2 linked regions of the Geothrix sp. 21YS21S-2 genome follow. The protein of the gene in region 1 interacts with the protein of each later gene in a pairwise test. Links are inferred from orthologs where the notes say so. Each region holds a gene or a part of one and is shown on either strand. Other genes may lie near its edges.

Region 1 (9,224 bases):
ACCCAGGCCCGCATGAGCATCCAGCAGACCATCCTCTTCGGCGCCTACATGCCGCTGTCGGCCTTCACAGCCGGTCTGGCGGCCCTGGTGCTGGTGGCCTACGGCGGAAGCCTGGTGCTCCGCGGCAACCTGACCCTGGGCGACCTCACGGCGTTCACGGGCTACCTGGCCACCCTGGCCTGGCCCATCATGAGCCTGGGCTGGTCCGCCAACCTCTTCCAGCGGGGCAAGGCCGGGCAGGAGCGCATCGACCAGGTCCTGCAGGATCCCGGCGGTGTCCTGCCGGAGCACGCGCCCCTGACCCCCCTTTCCGGCCCCGCGGCCATGGAGCTGCGGGCCGCCGCCCACCGCTTCGACTCGGGCCGGGGCATCGGCCCCCTCGACCTGGAACTGCCGCCCGGCTCGCGCCTGGCCGTGGTGGGCGGCATCGGCTCGGGCAAGACCATCCTCCTGCAGGTGCTGGCCGGTCTGAGGGGGATCCAGGAGGGCACCCTGACCCTCGACGGCAGGGTCCTGGACCAGGGCCTCCTGCGGGAGCACTGGGCCGGCATCGGCTGGGTGCCCCAGGAGGCCTTCCTGTTCAGCCTGTCCCTGCGGGAGAACCTCGCCCTGGGCCGTCCCGGCGCCTCCGAGGAGGAGCTGTGGGAGGTGGCCCGGGTGGTGTGCCTGGACGACCTCATCCGGCGCCTGCCCATGGGCCTGGACACCGTGGTGGGCGAGCGGGGCGTTGTCCTCTCCGGCGGCGAGCGCCAGCGCACGGCCCTGGCCCGCGCCCTCCTGCGCAAGCCCCGCCTGCTGCTCCTGGATGACGCCCTGAGCGCCGTGGATTCCGAGACCGAGAGCCGGATCCTGGAGAACCTGCGCACCTTCCTGGTGGACACCACCCTGGTGCTGGCCACCCACCGCGTCTTCGTGGCCGAATTGTGCGACCACGTGCTGGTGCTGGAGGACGGCCATGCCGTTCAGCGCGGAACCGCCCAGGAGCTGGCCCAGGAGCCCGGCCACTACAGCCGGATCAAGCGCCTCCAGAGCCTGGAGCGGGAGATCCTGGGCGAAGCGGCTTCCTAGAGGGCCTTCTATTTCTAAAACACCCTAGACCTCCGGCCAGTGGTGCTTGGGGTACCTGCGGGCCAGCCCCGGCCTCATCTCCTTGTAGACCCGCTGCCAGAACCCCGCCAGGTCCGTCGTGACCTGCACGGCGCGGTTGTTGGGGGCCAGGAGGTGGAGCACCAGGGGAACCTCGCCCCCGCCGATGGCGGGACCCTTCTTGAGGCCGACGAAGTCCTGGAGCCGGGACGCCACCCAGGGGGCGCCGTCCCCGTAGTTCACGCGCAGGCGGCGCCGGGGGATCTGGATCCATTCCGGTGCCCAGGCGTCCAGGAGCCGCGCGGTCTCGGCCCCCAGGGCACGGCGCACGGCGCCGGGCCAGTCCGCGGCCTCCAGTTCCTTCAGGCTGGCGAGGCCCTCGCAGGCGCCGGTGAGCAGCACCTCGCGCAGACCGGTCTCGTCCGGGATGGCCAGGTCGGGGCGCAGCCTCGCCAGGAAGGCCAGGCGGGGCAGAAGGCCTTCCAGGGGGGCCGCGCCCGTGGCGGCCCGGGCCAGCACCTGGGCCGCGCCGGGGTGGCCGGGAGGCGCGGGGCGCCGGCTCTCCATGAGGAGCAGGTCCTCGAACCAGAGGCGGGAATAGAGGTCAACGCGGCCCGTGCCCCCGTTGAAGGCCAGTTCCTCGGTGTCGCGGATGGCGTCCGGGAACGCGTCCAGGAGCCAGTCCGGCTCCAGGCGCGAGGCGGCCTGGACCTGGATCTGCCCGCCCACGCCGTCGGCCTCCAGGGCCAGGATCCACCCCGCCCGGCGCACCCGGCACTGGGGCGCGAGGCGCGCGCCGCCCCCGCCCACCAGGGTGCAGGTGCCGTTGCCGCCCACCCGGGCGATGCGGTCGGGGTAGGCCGCAACCATGGCGCGCAGGAGCCCCTCCTCGTCCTCCTCCAGGGCGCCGCCGCCCAGGGCCCTGAAGGCCAGCCGCGCCTGGCGCAGGGCCGCAGGATCCGTGCCCGCAGGCTCCAGGTAATGGTCGATGCGGGCGAGGACATCGGAATCCAGCGCATGGCCCTGGGGGGCGCCTCGGGGGGCCAGGTCCTTGCGGGCGACCAGGTCCCCGGTTTCCAGGAGCACGGCCGCGAGCCTTGCGAGGTTGGGGATGCCGGCGTCCTCGCCGGCGGTCACCAGGCGCGCCAGGCGGGGGTGGAGGGGCAACCGCGCCATGCGCCGGCCCAGGGCCGAGATCCGACCGTCCTCCATGGCCCCCAGGCTCTCCAGGAGCTTGCCGCCGGCCTCCAGGGCCTTTGCCGGGGGCGCCTGGAACCACTCCAGGCCGGCGCCGATGTCCAGGTCGGCCAGGGCCAGAAGCGGTTCGGCCAGATCCGTGCGAAGGAGCTCGGCGGCATCGAAGGGAGGCCGGGCATTGAACTCGGCCAGGGAGAAGAGCCGCAGGCAGACCCCGGGCCCGGTGCGCCCGGCCCGCCCCGCGCGCTGCACGCAGCGGGCCTGGCTGATGCGGACGGTGCGCAGCCCCGGCAGGCCCGACCAGGGGGAGTGGAAGGCCTCCCGCCCCAGGCCCGAGTCCACCACGGCACCCACCCCCTCCAAGGTCACGGAGCTTTCGGCCACGTTGGTGCTGAGGATGACCTTGAATCGCTCGCTGGGGGACACCGCCTCCTGCTGCGCATCGAACGGGAGGCTCCCGTGCAGGGGCAGAAGCCGCAGCCCGTGGGTCTCGGCGGTCCGGGCGCAGCTGCGCAGGCAGCGGCGGATTTCGCCGGCGCCGGGGAGGAACACCAGGGTGTGGCCCTTGAGGCCCTCCCGGTAGAGCCGGTCCACGGCACCCGCCACCTGGTCCTCCAGGGGGGCGGACTCGGGCCGCTGCTGGTGCCGGATCTCCACGGGCCACTGGCGCCCGGGGCAGGCCAGGGCGGGGGCCTCCAGGAAGGCCGAGATGGGCCCGGGGTCCAGGGTGGCGCTCATCACCCCCAGCCGCAGGTCCGGGCGCGCCCCCTTCCGCAGCCGGCGCAGGAGGGTGATGGCCAGGTCCGTCTGCAGGTGGCGTTCGTGGAACTCGTCCAGGAGGACCGTGGAGATGCCGCGCAGGGCGGGGTCGTCCTGGAGCCTGCGCAGCAGCAGCCCCTCGGTGACGAAGCGCACGCGGGTGGCGCGGGAGACCTTCTGCTCGAAGCGCACCGCGTAGCCCACGGCGCCGCCCAGCGGCTCCCCCAGTTCCGCGGCCACCCGGGCCGCGGCGAGGCGCGCCGCCAGGCGCCTTGGCTCCAGCACCCAGCACTCGCCTTCGGCGAGCATCCCCGCATCAAGCAGGGCCCGGGGCACGCGCGTGGTCTTGCCCGCGCCGGGCTCCGCCCCAAGAACCAGGCAGCCCCGGTCGCGCAGCGCCTCGACGATCGCCGGGAGGAAGGGGTCGATGGGCAGGGGGGAAAGGGTCAAGACCGCTCCCGGAGCGCCTCGGCGAAGCCCCGGAAGATCCCCAGGGCGCTCAGTGCCGCCGGATGGTCCATGGCAACCAGGTTCTCGGGATGCCACTGGACCGCCACCACCCACCGGGAGGTGTCGGCGGCCTCGAGGCCCTCAACCAGGGGCCGCCCGTCCCTGGCGGTGCCGTGCCAGGCCACCGCCCGAAGGCCCGGGGCCAGGCGGCCCACGGCCTGATGGTGCCGGCTGTTGACCTCCACCGCTTCGGCCCCCACCAGCGCGCGCAGCCGGGAGGCGGGGTCCACGATCACCCAGTGGGCGAGTTCGGGAGGGAGGCTGGAGGAACCCAGGCAGTGACGCTCCGGCCCGCAGCCGTAGTGATCCGGGATGTCCTGCACGAGGCTGCCCCCCAGGGCCACGTTGAGCAGCTGCTCCCCTCGGCAGATGCCCAGGATGGGCAGGCCCAGGTCCCAGGCCCGGCGGGCCAGGGGGATCTCCAGGGCGTCCCGTTCAGGGTCCGGCTCGGCCTCGGGGTGCACGGCCTCCTCCGGATCCCAGTTGGCGGGGTGGATGTCGTCCCCGCCGGTGAGGAGCACCCCCCGGAAGCCCTCCAGGGGGGGGACCGGGTCCCCGGGGCCCACAAGGAGGATCTCCCCCTCCCAGCCCCCCGCCCGGACCGCCGGAACGTAATGTCGGCCCGCGGATGACTTGTCTCGGCAGGTTATGAGAAGGCTTGACACGAAAACTCCCGCTATCATCATTGTCACCCTACCACCAGCTCAGACGGACTGAGGCATTCGGTGAGGCGGAGAGCTCCGCCACCTACAAGGAGGAAGAACATGTCCGGATCGTTGAACAAAGTGATGCTGATCGGAAACCTGGGCCGGGATCCCGAGCTCAAGATGACCCCGTCGGGCCAGGCCCTGGCGCGCTTCTCCGTGGCCACCACCGAGACCTGGAAGAACCCCCAGGGTGAGAAGCAGACCAAGACGGAGTGGCACAACATCGTGGTTTGGGGCAAGCAGGCGGAGATCGCCGAGAAGTACCTGCGCAAGGGCAAGCAGGTCCTCATCGAGGGCCGCATCCAGTACCGTGAGTACACCGACCAGGCGGGCGTCAAGAAGACGGCCTGCGACATCCGTTGCGACAACTTCGTGATGCTCGGCCGGCTTGAGGAAGGCGGCGGCCGGCCCTCCGGCGGCGGCGGCGCCGACGAGTACGAGCCCACCGGTGCGCCCGCTCCCGCTTCGGGCGGCGGTCAGGTCTACGACGACGACATCCCGTTCTGAGGGGTGCCGGAGCCGACCGTGTAGCTTGATTTGAAAAAAGCCCATAGGAATATGGGCTTTTTTCATGATTGAAGCCTCGAGTCCAGGCTGGGGTCGCCCTACCATCCCGGGAACCATCGGGCACTCCCGGACATTGGGTAACGATGGAAGTGCCCCGATGATGCGGTCGTTCTTTCTCTTGATGGCGCTCCTGGCGGCGGCGGGCCTCCACGCCCAGACGCAGGGGGCTGCCCCAGCTTCGGTGGCGCCAGGTGCAGGGATGGAGTTCTGGACCGGCCGGCCCCGGTGTGGTGCCAATTGCATGAACGGAAGCCCTCCATCCAGGGCCTATTTCAAGGAAGCCCGCAGGCAGGGCATCCAATGGCTCCGCTTGGCCTACGACAAATGGAAACCAGCCAGACGTGATTTCCTGCTGGGAGACGCCAGCCGGTACGAGGGACTGGTGGCGGCCGATCTGAAAACGCTCAAAGCCACCCTCGATCGCGCCCATGCGGAAGGGATCAAGGTCGTGGTGGTGCCCCTCTCCCTGCCCGGGATGCGCTGGAGCCAGAACAACGGCGCCCGATTCGACGGACGGATCTGGCGGGACAAGGAAGGGTGGAGACAATCGGCGAGGTTCTGGGGCGACCTCGCCAAGGAGCTGAAGGGCCACCCGGCCGTGGCAGGGTACAACCTGGTCAACGAACCCGCCCCTGAACGGGAGGGCGGCGCAGCGGAAGATGCTTCGCCGGAGGAACTGAAAGCGTGGTACGCCACCGTGAAAGGGTCCGCCTGCGATCTTCCCGGGTTCTACAAGCTGGTCCTGGCCGCCGTCCGGAGGGTTGACCCTGACATGCCTGTGCTGCTGGATTCGGGGTGGTACGCACGGGCCACGGGTTTCACGTACTGGCCGGATCCGGTGGGTGATCAAAAGACGCTCTACGCCTTCCACATGTATGAACCCTACCCTTGGTCCAGTCCGGCGAATTTCCGGCGGGCCGAACCGTGGGTATACCCCGGCCCGGTTCCTTCCGTTTCCGGGCGGGAGCAGGAATGGGATCGGGCGGCGATAGCCCGTTTTCTGCAGCCGGCCTACGACTGGGCCAGGGAACAGGGGATCCCGGCCCATCGCATTGTGGTCGGCGAATTCGGTTGCCACCGGCTCTCGCCGGGGTGCGCCACCTATCTGGAGGACGTGCTCTCGGTGGTGGAAGGGCAGGGGTCCCACTGGGCCTTCTACGCGTTCCGGGAAGACACGTATGACGGTTTCGGCTACGAATTGGGCACCTGGAAGGCCCCTTGGGCCTTCTGGCAGGCCCAGAAAAAAGGCCGGCCCTGGAAATGGGAGCGGACCACGACGTCTCTCTATGAACCCATCGCCCGCCGCCTCAAGGCCGAAAGGGAAAGGCCCTCGCGCCCGGCACCTTCCTGCAGTAGAAACGGATCGTGTTCCCCATGGGCAGCGCCAGGCTCATCGCGGACACCAGGAAGGCCAGGGGACCAAGAAGCGTCCCCAGGAGGAGGTGCAGCCAGGTCCAGGGGCTTCGGCGCAGGGAGATGCCCGCGGGGTTGCCCATGAGGGCCCGGTACAGCCGGCTGGGTTCGCCCGGGAGGAGGTTGAGCCAGTTCTGGAGGGTCGTGAACGCCGAATATTCCAGGGAATACCAGGTCCGCTCCTCGACCCTGAAGCCGCAATGCTCCACCAGTCCGGCCAGGGCCGCAGGCGTGAGGAAATGGAGGTGGTGTGGGTAGTCGAAGCACAGGTTGCGGCGTCCCAGGAGCCTGAATCCCCAGGTGCGGAAGTTGGGGACCTCCACCACCAGGAGTCCCCCGTCGGCAAGGAGATCCCGGGCACAGGCCAGGTAGGCCCTGGGGTTCGCGAGGTGCTCGAGCACATGGAAGAACGTGATCACATTGAAGGAGGCCGGTTCCAGGCCAAGGTCCGGCAGCTCCCCCACGGCGACATCAATGTTCCTGAGGCGCCGCGCCGCCTCGGCCGCGGTGCGGGACACCTGGGTGCCCTTCACCGTCCAGCCTTTCGCCTTGAAGAGGGCCAGCAGGTCCCCGCGGCCGCAGCCCACGTCCAGGATGGAGTTCCCGCCCCCGCACCTTGCCGCGACGGCCCGGTACCTTGAGGACTTCAGGCCCACCACCAGGGCCTCCGCCAGACCCAGGAACCGGCCGCCGGAGTCCTCCTGGTAGTAGTCCTCCTGGTAGAGTTCCGCCTGCGCCGCGGGTTCGGGCAGGGGATCCAGGCTGGCGCCACCACAGGCCCGGCACCGGACCACGGCGGGCTCGCCGGGCCTCCACGGTTCCAGGGGTCCTCCTCCACAGAATGCGCAGGCCACGGCTCGTCTCAGGCCTCCGGCCCGATGCGCGTCCCCGCGCACAGGACGGTGTTCTTGGGCACCACGACGATGCCGTCCTGGACCACGTAGTCGCCCGCGTCCAGCTCCGTGCCGCGGGGGAAGGGCCTGATGACCACGCCCGCGCCGATGCTCACGTTCTTGTCCAGGATGGCGCCCTCGATGTGGCAGTCGGGGCCGATGCCCAGGGGCACCTCCTTGTGGAGGCGCTGGTAGTAGTCGGCGCCCATGACGATGCTGTCCAGGATGCGGGTGCCGGGGCCGATCTGGCTGCGCACGCCGATGATGGAGTGGGTGATCTCGCCGCCGCCCTCGATGACGCAGCCCTCGCAGAGCAGCACGTCCTTGAGCTTGGTGTCCGAGCAGATGGAGCCGGGCAGGAACCGGGAGTGGGTGTAGATGGGGTGGTGGGCGTCGTAGAGGTTGAACTCGGGGTTGGGGCGGGTCAGCTCGAGGTTGACGTCGTAGAAGGAGCGGATGGTCCCGATGTCCTGCCAGTAGCCGTCGAAGTCGAAGCCGGAGACGTTCATGCGGCTGATGGCGAAGGGGATGACGTGGTGGCCGAAGTCGTCGAAGTCCGGGTGGCTGGTGAGGAGGTCCACCAGCACCTCGGTCTTGAAGAGGTAGATGCCCATGGAGCCCAGGAAGGGGCGCTCCGGGTCGTCCCGGCTGACCATGGCCTCCTGGGCCTCGGGCGTCTTGGGCTTCTCCACGAAGTTGACGATCCTGCCGTCCGGGGTGCGCTTGAGGAGCCCGAAGCGGTCCGCCTCGTCCTTGGCCACGGGCTGCACGGCCACGGTGATGTCGGCGCCCTTGGCGATGTGGTGGGCCACCATGGGGGCGTAGTCCATGCGGTAGAGGTGGTCCCCGGCGAGGATGAGCACGTGCTCGGTGCCCACCACCTGGATCTGGAACAGCTGCTTGCGGATGGCGTCGGCGGTGCCCTGGTACCAGCCTTCGCTGGTGGGGGTCTGCTCCGCGGCCAGCACCTGCACCCAGCCGGTGTGGAACACGTCGAACTTGTAGCTCTCGGAGATGTGCCGGTGCAGCGAGACCGAATTGAACTGGGTCAGCACGTGCATGCGGAAGATGCCGGAGTTGATGCAGTTGCTCAGCGGGATGTCGATGAGGCGGTACTTGCCGGCGATGGGGACGGCGGGCTTGGAGCGCATCTTGGTGAGCGGATAGAGCCGCGCGCCGCGGCCCCCTCCGAGAATCACGGCGAGGACGTTGTTCAGCTTGGGCATGGGTGCTCCTGTCTAAGGCCGGAGGCAAGGCGAACTGGATCGGTATATCCAAAGTAAGCCCAAACCGGCCCCCTGGGGGGCCGGAATGAGCCATTGTGATGAAAAGCGTCCTAGCGGTCCACCTTGATCACGATGGAGTTCGAGAACATGTCCTGGAACCCCTTCCGGTCCGCGCCCAGGATGAGGAGGTAGGGCAGGCATGCCAGCATGCCGCTGACCCAGTGGCCCACGAGGCGGAGGATGGCCTGGCCCCAGTCGATGTTGCCGGCGGGGTTCATCTCGGGGACGACGCGGAGCTTCATGATCTTCTTGCCGATGGTGGCCCTGAATTTGACCATGCTCCAGAGCATGAAGACCATGTAGCCCAGCCCCAGGAACGGGTACAGGAGGCAGCTGAAGAGGACCGTGATGCCGTGGGAGACCGCGCCCAGAACCGCCGAGGCGACGATGAACACGACGAACAGGAGCAGCCAGATGCCCACGTCGATGAGGTAGGCCACGAACCGCGTGCCGAAATCCCCCCGCTCGATGGCGCCGCCGTAGATCAGGGGCTGGGCGTCGTCCGGGACGCCGGGCAGGTAGGGCTGCAGGAAGGCGGGGGCGGGGTTGTCGCCCTGGGGGGCCATGGGACGGGGGGCCGGGGGCGGGGGAGGAGCGGGCGGGGGCGCCTGGGGCGCCGGTGGCACCGGGGGCTCCAGGGCGATGGGGGCCGGCTCGGGCGCTCCACCCTGGATCTTGGCCATCTCGTCCAGGTTCATGCGGACGGTGCCCAGGGGGTTCACGTCCTCCACGGGCCGGGGGTCCACGAAGGTGAGCTGCATCTGGCCGAGGGTGATGCGGTCCCCGTCCTTCAGGGATCCGGTCTC
Region 2 (9,355 bases), 3.4 Mb from region 1 along the record:
GACCCTGTCGACCTGGGCCGACACCAGCACCTTGTCCCCCTTCAAGTGGGATCCCACCGCCAATTCCGGCAACGGTGGCCGCGTGTCAGGGTCCATCTACTACTTCGATGCCACCAACCCGGACAAACTGAGCACGAGCCTGGACTACGCGATCCTTTCCGCCATCGGCGCCTCGAACATCAACACCTCGTCAAGTCCCAGCACCCCTTACATCGGTGCGGCCCTGGGCGGGGAGATGTTCATCGGCAAGTTCCAGCCGCCCCTCAACGGCGGCGCGATCTGGACCGGGGATCTCCTGATGTTCGGAACCAGGCTGGTCAATGACAACCTGCAGATCCTGAACAAGAGCGGCACGGTCACCACGGCCGTGGACTCCTCCACCGCCCAGTGGTCGGCGGGCGTGGCCCTGGCCAACAACCGCCTGTGGAAGGACCGCCACCTCTACACCCGCATTCCCGGCAACGCCACGACCCCCGAACCCGGCCTCACGGCCTTCTCGGATACCGGCACCGCCTTCACGGCCCCGACCACAGGCCTTCAGAATTTCATAAGCCGGGCCGCCGACAGTCCTAGCCTGGCCTCCTACGGGGTGGGCAGCACGGCCCAGAAGCTGGTGACCCAGTGGGTCATGGGCGGCGACACCACCCTCCTGGACTCCTCTTCACGAGCCACGGCCAATCGCCCCAACATCATGGGCGACATCATCAACTCCTCGCCCGCGGTCCTGGAATACAATTTCGGCGATGTTTCCTCGGGCCTGACCTCCAACCTCGCGGCCGTCGGCGGCAACCGCTTCCGCCTCATCCTGGTGGGCACCAACCAGGGCTGGCTCCACGCCTTCGGGGAAGTCACCAAGCAGGAGAACGCCGTCACGGGCGACACGTCCACCCCCAAGATCGTCAAGGGCGATGTCGACGAGCTCTGGGCCTTCATGCCCACGGATTTCCTGGGCTATCTGGACCAGTTGACGGTCAGCAGCAACCCGCACCGCTTCCTGGTCGACGGCGCTCCCGCCATCTACCACCTCGACCTTCCTCCAGCCACCGGCGGCGCCGCGAACGGGGTGGTCGAAGTGACCTCCGCCCCGGGTCCCGAACGCGCCATGGTCATCATCGGTCTGGGAAAGGGCGGACGCAGCTATTACGCCCTGGATATCCACAACCCCTACACCCCGACCCTGAGGTGGTCCATCGTGCCGGATGAGGTCGATGTGAAGGACGGTACGGGCAACCCGGCCCTCCAGGCCCGGATTCTCGCCCGGCCCGGGGCACCCTCCATCGACACGGTTCAGAAAGTCATAAGGAAGATGGGTTTCTCCACCTGCACTCCGGGCATCGGCCGCATAACCCTGACGGATTCCACGGGCCTCCCCGTGGTGCGGGACGCCGTCTTCCTCGGCGGCGGCTTCAGTCTCCCCGAGGTGGAAGCCAATTTCCCGGACGCATCCGGCAACCCCACGCCCATGGGGCGATCCGTCCTTGTCCTGGATGCCTATTCCGGCCTGATCCTCGCCGCCGTCGACCTCAGCGGCAGGACTGCCTCGGACGGCCAAAGCGGCATCCTGCGCCCAGGCCCGATCGCCCGCGGCGTCGTGCCCTTCGAGTTCATTCTCAATTCAGGAATGGCCCAACGCGCCTACTTCCTGGACTACTGGGGCGGACTGTGGTCGTGGGGCTGCCAGAAGACGGATACCGCATCCACGCTTCCGGCGAACGGCTCGCCCAATCCCACATACCAGTACCGCATGGACAGTTCGGACCTCTCCGCCTGGACCTTTGATGGGGCCGCCACCTCCGACCCCGGGATCCGTCTGGTCGCCAAGGACATCAGCGGCAGCCTGATCACCCAGTACGGCTACACCGACAGCCAGAAATTCTACAGTGAAGCGCTCTATACGACCCTTCCCGCGCCCTTCCGGGTCGGCTCGTTCCCGGGCCACCCCAAGTCCTCCACCAGTCCGATCCCCGCCGTGGTGGGAATCGCCATCGAAAGCGGCGACCGGAACAACCCCCTCGACTACAACTACACCACAACGGCGACCACCGGATCGACGGCGAACCCCGCCACGAAGCCCAACCATCACCGGATCTCGGTGGTCTTCGACCGGCAGGACAGCCTCGCCTGGGGCACCGTGGTCAACCCGATCCTCATTTCGCCCGCGTCCACTGCAGTCCTGGACGTCTATCCGGGCCACACCTCCTACCAGGCCAACAATGCCCTGATCACCCCCTACAGCAGCACGTATTTCCTGGGTCCCAACAACTCGGCGGACACCAAATTCGGGTTTTTCGCAAATTTCCCCGACATCCTGACGCCCCCAGGCTTGATTCCCAAAGGCATCAACAACCCCGCCGTGGTCTCAGGCAGCCTCTACTACTCGGTTTTCGTCCCCACGGCCGCCGATCCCTGCACGGGCGGTTCGGGCAAGACCCAGACCAGCATCATGTGCGACCTGCTCAATCCCATCGTGGCCGACTCCCGCACCAACCAGAACTGCACCAGCGGCGTGGTCTGGGAGCCCATCGGCATCGCGTCCGACTTCTCGGCCCTGGGGACCCGCGGCGTGATCCAGATCGGCACCACCGCCGTCAACAACCCCGGGGCGGGTGCCAGCGCAACCACCCTGGCCACCAAGACCATCACCGGAAAGAGCACCGACCGGTATCCCAAGGCCCGGGTCTGGCGAACCGTCCACTAGGCTCCTATTGACGGCGCCCCCGCCGCCACCGCAAGGTGGCCGCGGGGGCCGGCCGTTCAATCCACGGCCGCGGTCACCCGGACCTCGAGGAACCGCTGGGATGGGTCATCAAGCCCCAGGATCACCTTCTCGTCATAGGTCCCTGGCGAGGCCGCTCCCGACAGCACGACCTTGATCGCGTGGCTGGGGGCAGCCCCCCCTGGCAGGGTGGGCACAGAAAGGAGCGAACTGGTCGTGCGGGCAGAGAGCACGCGGAAGGGCTTCCCTTGCCGGTGCTTCACCACCATTCGTCCGTACAGTTCCAGGCCGGCCTTGCCCGCCAATGCCACCCGGGCCGGGGAGGCAAGGATCGGCATCCGCCGGTCCCAGTTGACCCGCACCGTGATGACCGATTCCCGGGGGTTGGACAGGTGGAGGTCGATGAAATCCGTCCCGGAGAACTTCTCCGAGGGCAGGCGGTCCGCCACCAGGACCAGGTCCAGGAATGCCGCGGTGCCGCTCTCCCGGGTGGCCACTCCCAGCCAGGGCGCGGGCGAAAGCTGGACATCGTCGATCCGGATGGGCTGCCCGGTGGCCGACTCAAGCTTGACCACGGCCTTCCGCCGATCCTTCGCCTTCAGGTCCTGGAAGAACACAATGTCCTGACCGATGAGGACGTCCATCCGGACTTCCGCCTTGAGCGTGAGCGTCTGGATCGGATTCGCCGGGTCATCCGAGTGGATCTCGACAAATTTCGTGACCTCGCCCCGGAGCCCCGCGGCCATGAAGGCGACTTCCAGTTCCGTGGACTCCCCCGGCAGAAGGATTTCCTTGCCGACGACCGTGGACGTGCACCCGCAGGACGGCTTGACGCCCAGGATCCGAAGCGGGCCGCCACCCGCATTGGTCACCTTGAACCGGAACCGGCTGGTGCTCTCCCTTTCCACCTTCCCGAAATCGTGACGAAGCGTGTCCAGAACCATCCGGGGCGGGGCCTGGGCAAAACAAAGCGCCGGCATCAACACCGCGATCAGGGCAGGCCGCATGGAAATCCCTTCGACCCCCAGATTCTAGCCTAGACGCCGAAATTGAGGGGATCCCGGTCCAGCGTCACGGGCCCCCCCGGCTCCAGCGGCGCGGCGCGCATGGCCTCCCCCAGGGGGCCCCGGGCCGCCGCCTTGAGGATGAGCTGCATGCGGTAGCGGTCCTTCACCTTGGGGATGGGCGACTCCAGGGGGCCCAGGATGCGCAGGCCCGGGACCGTCTCCAGGCGCGCCCGCAGCCTGCGCAGCGGCTCCAGGGCCTCCCGGGGGCTGTCGCCCTCGCTGCGGTAGAGGCTCATGGCGGCGTAGGGGGGATAGCCCAGGGCCTCCCGGTAGGGCAGCTCCTCGGCGGCGAAGGCTTCGAAGTTCTGGGCCACGGCGTGGACGATGGCGGGGTGGTCGGGGCTGTAGGTCTGCAGGAGGACCCGCCCGCTGAGCTCGGCCCGCCCCGCCCTGCCCGCCACCTGGGTGAGGAGCTGGAAGGTGCGCTCGGCGGCCCTGAAGTCGGGGATCTTGAGGCCCAGGTCCGCATTGAGGATGCCCACCAGGGTCAGCTTGGGGAAGGTGTGGCCCTTGGCCAGCATCTGGGTGCCCACGAGGATGTCCACCTCGCCCGACTCCGCCGCCAGGAGGCCGGCCTCCAGGGAGCCCCGCCGGGTGGTGGTGTCGCGGTCCAGGCGCAGGATGCGGGCCTCCGGGAACAGGAGCCGCAGCTGGTCCTCGATCTGCTCGGTGCCCTCGCCCACGCCGCGCAGGTGCTCGGCCCCGCAGTGGATGCAGACCTCCGGAGGGGCCGTTTCATAGCCGCAGAGGTGGCAACGGAGGCGGAAGGCGCCCTTGTGGTAGGTGAGGCTCAGCGCGCAGTGGGGGCAGTCGAAGGTCTTCCCGCAGGCCCGGCACATCCAGAAGTTCTCGAAGCCCCGGCGGTTGAGGAGGAGCATGCACTGCTGGCCCAGGGCCAGCGCCTCCCGCATGCCCTTGAGCAGCATGGGCGAGAACACCACCTTCCTGCGCTCCTCCTTGTAGCATTCCCGCAGGTCCACCACCTTCACCGTGGGCAGGGTCACCCCCGCGGGCCGCTCCATGAGGCGAAGCAGGTTGTACCGGCCGTTCTGGGCCGCGTGCCAGCTCTCCAGGGACGGGGTGGCGCTGCCCAGGACCACGGGGCACCCCTCGAGCTGGGCGCGCTTGACCGCGAGGTCCCGGGCGTTGATGCGGGGATGCTCCTCGCTCTTGTACGAGCCCTCCTGCTCCTCGTCCACGATCACCAGGCCGATGTCCTTCAGGGGCGCCAGCACGGCGTTGCGCACCCCCACGAAAAGCGGCGCCTCGTCCTGGAGCAGGCGCAGCACGTCGGCCTGCTTTTCGGTGGCGTTCAGGCCCGCGTGGCCCACGGCCACCTTCCCCGGGAAACGGGCCTCCAGCCTCGCCAGGAGCCGCGGCGTCAGCCCGATCTCCGGCACCAGCCACAGGACCCGCCTGCCCCGCGCCAGCACCTTGCCGGCCAGTTCCAGGTAGACCTCGGTCTTGCCGCTGCCCGTGATGCCGTAGAGGAGGGTGCCGGAGAAGGCGTCCAGGTCCACGGCGGCCACGGCCCGCCGCTGCTCCTCGTTCAGGACGACGGTGCGGTCCGCGCCCTCCTCCCGGCGCTGGCTCATGAGGTCCAGGCGCTTCACCCGCTCCAGCACCCCCTGCTTGACGAGGTTGGCCACCACGGCCGGGCCCACGGCGCAGGCCTCCAGGAGCGGGGCTTCCAGCATGGCGCCCCCGGCGCCCTCCAGGGCCAGGAGGACCTTGGCCTGGGAGGGGGTCACCCGGGGCGGGTTGGGCGCGGCGGTGCGCCGCACCTCCGTGACGCCCGCGCCCCGCAGGCCCCGGCGGTGGAAGAGGGTGGGCAGGTCCAGGGTCCCGGCCTGCCACGCGGCTCCGGCCTCCGCCAGGCCCGCCCAGTCCCCCGCCTCCCGCAGGTCGCAGAGCCGGATCCCGGAAGGAAGGGGCGTCTCCCAGTCGGCCACCACCGCGTGGGGCAGGCAAAGGGGCAGCAGGTGCGCCAGTCCGCAGCCGTAGTAGCGCCCGGCGAAGTCCAGCAGCTCCCACAGCCGGGGCGGCAGGAGCGGGAAGGGGTCCAGGACCGTGTCCACGGGCTTGAGCTTCACGGCCGGCGGGGCCGGGTCCGGACCCAGCACCACGCCCAGGGTCCGGCCCGCGCGCAGGCGCACTTCCACCCGCATTCCGGGCTGGAGTCCGGCGGGAGCGAGGTACGTGAGCGGGGGGAGGGGCCTGGCGAGCTCGATGCGGGTGGGGATCAGGGAATCCATGCAGGGCGATGATAGCGCGGCCGGGGCCCCGCAAAGGAATCCCCGGACACCCCCGGAGGCGGTTAAACTGCATAACCGCATAACTCCCCCCATCCCCCGAATTCCCAAGGTCCTCCATGGAAACCAAAGGCCATCTCCTCATTGCCGACGACGAGGAAGCGTACCTCCGGACCATCGCCCAGCTCCTCACCCTCCATGGGTTCACCGTGGACTGCGCGTCCAGCGCCACGGAGGCGAGGGAGAGGCTGGAGGCCTGCCGGTACGATGTCCTGGTGTCGGACATCCAGATGCCGGGCCCCCCGGTCCTGGACCTCATGCGCCAGATCCCGGCCCTGAACGCCGGCCTGCCGGTGGTGCTCATGACCGGCCACCCGTCCATGGACACCGCCCTGGAGGCCATGGGCAACGCCGTCCTGGCCTACCTGGTCAAGCCGGTGGATACCCAGGAACTCGTGATGCACATCCAGACCGGGGTGCGCCTGAGGAAGGTTCAGGCGCTCGCCCTGGAGTCCTCCATCCGCCTCCAGTCCTGGGCCAACGAGATGAAGGCCATCGAGGCCGACATCCGCTCGGCCCCCGCCTCCATGGGGGTCATGCCCCTCAGCGGCCTGGTGGGCCTGGTGCTCGGGAACCTAGCCTCCTCGACCCTCGAACTCAAGCAGTTGCTGGATCTGGCCCTCCAGGCGAACCCGGGCCAGGGGGTGTGCGGCATCCGCGAATGCCCCAGGCTCGGGCTATACCAGGAGACCATCCGCTCGGGCGTGGAGACCCTGGAACACACCAAGAGCGCCTTCAAATCAAAGGAACTCGGGGAGCTGCGCAAGAAGTTCTCGGCATTGCTCGAGGGAACGGTCTAGCGGCATCTGGTTCTTGACAATTTGAACGGTCTTCCGATAATTGGCCTGTTCAATCCGTCCCTTGGGGACACCCGTCTTGGCGGGCAGGATCCAGTCCTGCAAGTTGAAGGCGCCCACCTGGAGCTACCGTTTTTCTGGCTGCCGGGTCGTGCTTCCTCTTGACGCCTTGAGATCCGGGATCCCCCATGCACGTGAAAATCCTCCTCGTCGAGAATTCCGAGGCCCAGGCGCAGCTGGTCCTGCGCCCCCTCCGGGAGGCCGGCCTCGAGTTCGCCAGCGAGCGGGTCGCCTCCTCCCAGGATCTCCGCGCGGCCCTGGACCGCGGGACCTGGGACCTGATCCTGTGCCAGCACGCCCTGCCGGGCCTTTCCTACACCAAGGTGCTTTCGGACGTGCAGGCCCTCGCCCCGGCCCTGCCCTGCATCGTCATCGCCAATTCGGGCGACGAGGACCTGGTGAGCCGGGCCTTGCGCCTGGGCGCACGGGACTTCATCTCCATGGGCCGGCTGGCCAGGCTGCCCCAGGCGGTCAAGCGGGAACTCGCCAACACGCCCCGCCGGAGCCTGGGCTCGCCCGACCTCCCAGCCGCTGACACCGGCCTCCTCGAGGACCTGATGGACGAGGCCTACGGCCTCCACGAGGTGATCTTCGACGACCAGGGGCAGCCCGTGGATTTCCGCTTCGTCAAGCTGAACCCGGCCTACGAGCGGCTCACGGGCATCAGGGCCTCGGAAGTGGTCGGGCGCACGGCCCTGGAACTCGTCCCCGGGCTCTCCCGCACCTGGATCCGGAAATTCGGGAACGTGGCCCTGTCCGGTCAACCGCTTGCGGTCGACGACTACCGGAGCTTGCGGGGACGGACCTTCGCCGGCATCGCCTTCTGCCCCCAGCCGGGCCACTTCGCGGTGCTGTTCAACGACGTCACCGCGACCCTCGCCCTGGAGACGACCAAGGAGAGGCTGGCCACGGCCGTGGAGCAGATCACCGAGGGGATCTTCATCGCCGACCTGCAGGGGACCCTCCTCTACGCCAACCCCGCCCTGGAGCGCATTCTGGGCGCCGCTCCCGGCGGGACCCTGGGGCAGCCCGTGGCCAGGGTCCTGCCGGGCCTCCCCCTGGAGGACGCGGGCTCCGCCTGGCAGGGGCGCTTCCCCGGGCAGCCCGCGGACGGCAGCTCCCAGATCCTGGAATGCACGCTGGCCCCGGTGCGGGACGCCTCCGGGACGCCCACCTCCCGGGTGGGCATCGTGCACGACGTGACCAGCGAGGCCGACACCGAGCGCAGCCTTCGGCAGATGGAGAAGATGAAGGCCCTGGCGGAAGTGGCCGGAGGCGTCTCCCACGACTTCAACAACCTGCTCACCGCAATCCTCAGCGCCACCGAGCTCATCGAATGGCAGCTGGCCGCCGACAGCCCCATCCGCCTCAAGCTCCAGGTGATCTACCAGGCCGTGATGAGGGCCAGCGAGCTCAACCGGCAGATACTCGCGTTCAGCCGCAACAGCGAGGAGAAGTCCGCGCCCCTCGACCTCTCCCAGGTGGTGAAGGAGGCCATCCACCTCGTGCGGTCCACGTTCCCCGCCACGGTGCAGGTGCGCTCGACCCTCGCGCCCGGCCTCTGGACCACGGGCAACGCCAGCCAGATCCACCAGATCGTCATGAACCTGTCCATCAACGCCCTGCAGGCCATGCTCCCCGCCGGCGGCACCCTGGAGTTCAGCCTGGAGGACCGATCGGGCACGTCGGCCGTCCTCACCGTGAAGGACTCCGGCTGCGGCATGGAGCCGGCCGTCATGGAGCGGATCTTCGAGCCCTTCTTCACCACCAAGGAGCGAACCGAGGGCAAGGGCCTGGGCCTGTCCGTCGTCCACGGCATCGTGGACGCCCACGGCGGGTCCATCTCCGTGCGCAGCGAGCCGGGCCAGGGCAGCGTCTTCCAGGTGGTCCTCCCCTGCAGCATCCCCGAGGCGCCCGCGTCCCTCGAACCGGTCCCCGAGGAGCCCACGGGCCACGAACGCATCCTCTTCGTGGACGACGAGGAGGTGCTCAGCGCCCTGGGCAAGCAGGGCCTGCAGATGCTGGGCTACCGCGTCACCTCCCGCTCCGACAGCCAGGAGGCCCTGGAGGAGGTCAGCCACCACCCCCAGGACTTCGACCTCCTGGTCACCGACCTCTCCATGCCCCACATGTCGGGCGTGGAACTCACCCAGCAGATCCGGAAGATCCGCCCGGACATGCCCGCCATCCTCATCACCGGCGCCTTCCAGGACCCCATGCCGCTGGAGGGCATGTCCACGCCCTTCGCCCAGGTGCTCCTCAAGCCGGTGACCATCCTGGACATGGCCAAGGCCATCCGGAAGGTCATGAACCTGCGTCCCGCGGCGCGCTCGCGGCAGGACCAGGCCGCGGAGCCGCGGCCCGAAGGGGCCTCGGTCATCCTTCTCGCCGAGGACAGCCAGA

Evidence for each region.
Region 2: the proteins of RAH40_RS15660 (region 1) and priA interact in binary tests that used the Escherichia coli proteins (3 or more experiments, as listed by UniProt). The link is inferred for Geothrix sp. 21YS21S-2 from one-to-one orthologs.

What each region holds. Positions count from the first base shown.
Region 1 is NZ_CP132910.1:3,543,321-3,552,544, forward strand. The notes cover bases 3,152-6,041. They hold RAH40_RS15660 (single-stranded DNA-binding protein), read left to right. Parts: upstream 3,152-4,316; coding sequence 4,317-4,766; downstream 4,767-6,041. Other genes in these bases: hrpB (ATP-dependent helicase HrpB), read right to left, coding at 3,152-3,492; RAH40_RS15655 (gamma-glutamyl-gamma-aminobutyrate hydrolase family protein), read right to left, coding at 3,489-4,217. In the rest of the region: RAH40_RS15645 (ABC transporter ATP-binding protein), read left to right, coding at 1-1,068; more of hrpB, read right to left, coding at 1,093-3,151; RAH40_RS15665 (bifunctional 2-polyprenyl-6-hydroxyphenol methylase/3-demethylubiquinol 3-O-methyltransferase UbiG), read right to left, coding at 6,134-7,033; RAH40_RS15670 (glucose-1-phosphate adenylyltransferase), read right to left, coding at 7,102-8,358; RAH40_RS15675 (FHA domain-containing protein), read right to left, coding at 8,469-9,224. UniProt on the Escherichia coli protein: Plays an important role in DNA replication, recombination and repair. Binds to ssDNA and to an array of partner proteins to recruit them to their sites of action during DNA metabolism. Acts as a sliding platform that migrates on DNA via reptation.
Region 2 is NZ_CP132910.1:178,304-187,658, reverse strand. Bases 3,396-6,416 are described here. They hold priA (primosomal protein N'), read right to left. Parts: upstream 6,039-6,416; coding sequence 3,753-6,038; downstream 3,396-3,752. Other genes in these bases: RAH40_RS00825 (response regulator), read left to right, coding at 6,155-6,416; RAH40_RS00835 (DUF1573 domain-containing protein), read right to left, coding at 3,396-3,723. Also shown: RAH40_RS00840 (hypothetical protein), read left to right, coding at 1-2,698; more of RAH40_RS00835, read right to left, coding at 2,755-3,395; more of RAH40_RS00825, read left to right, coding at 6,417-6,895; RAH40_RS00820 (response regulator), read left to right, coding at 7,081-9,355.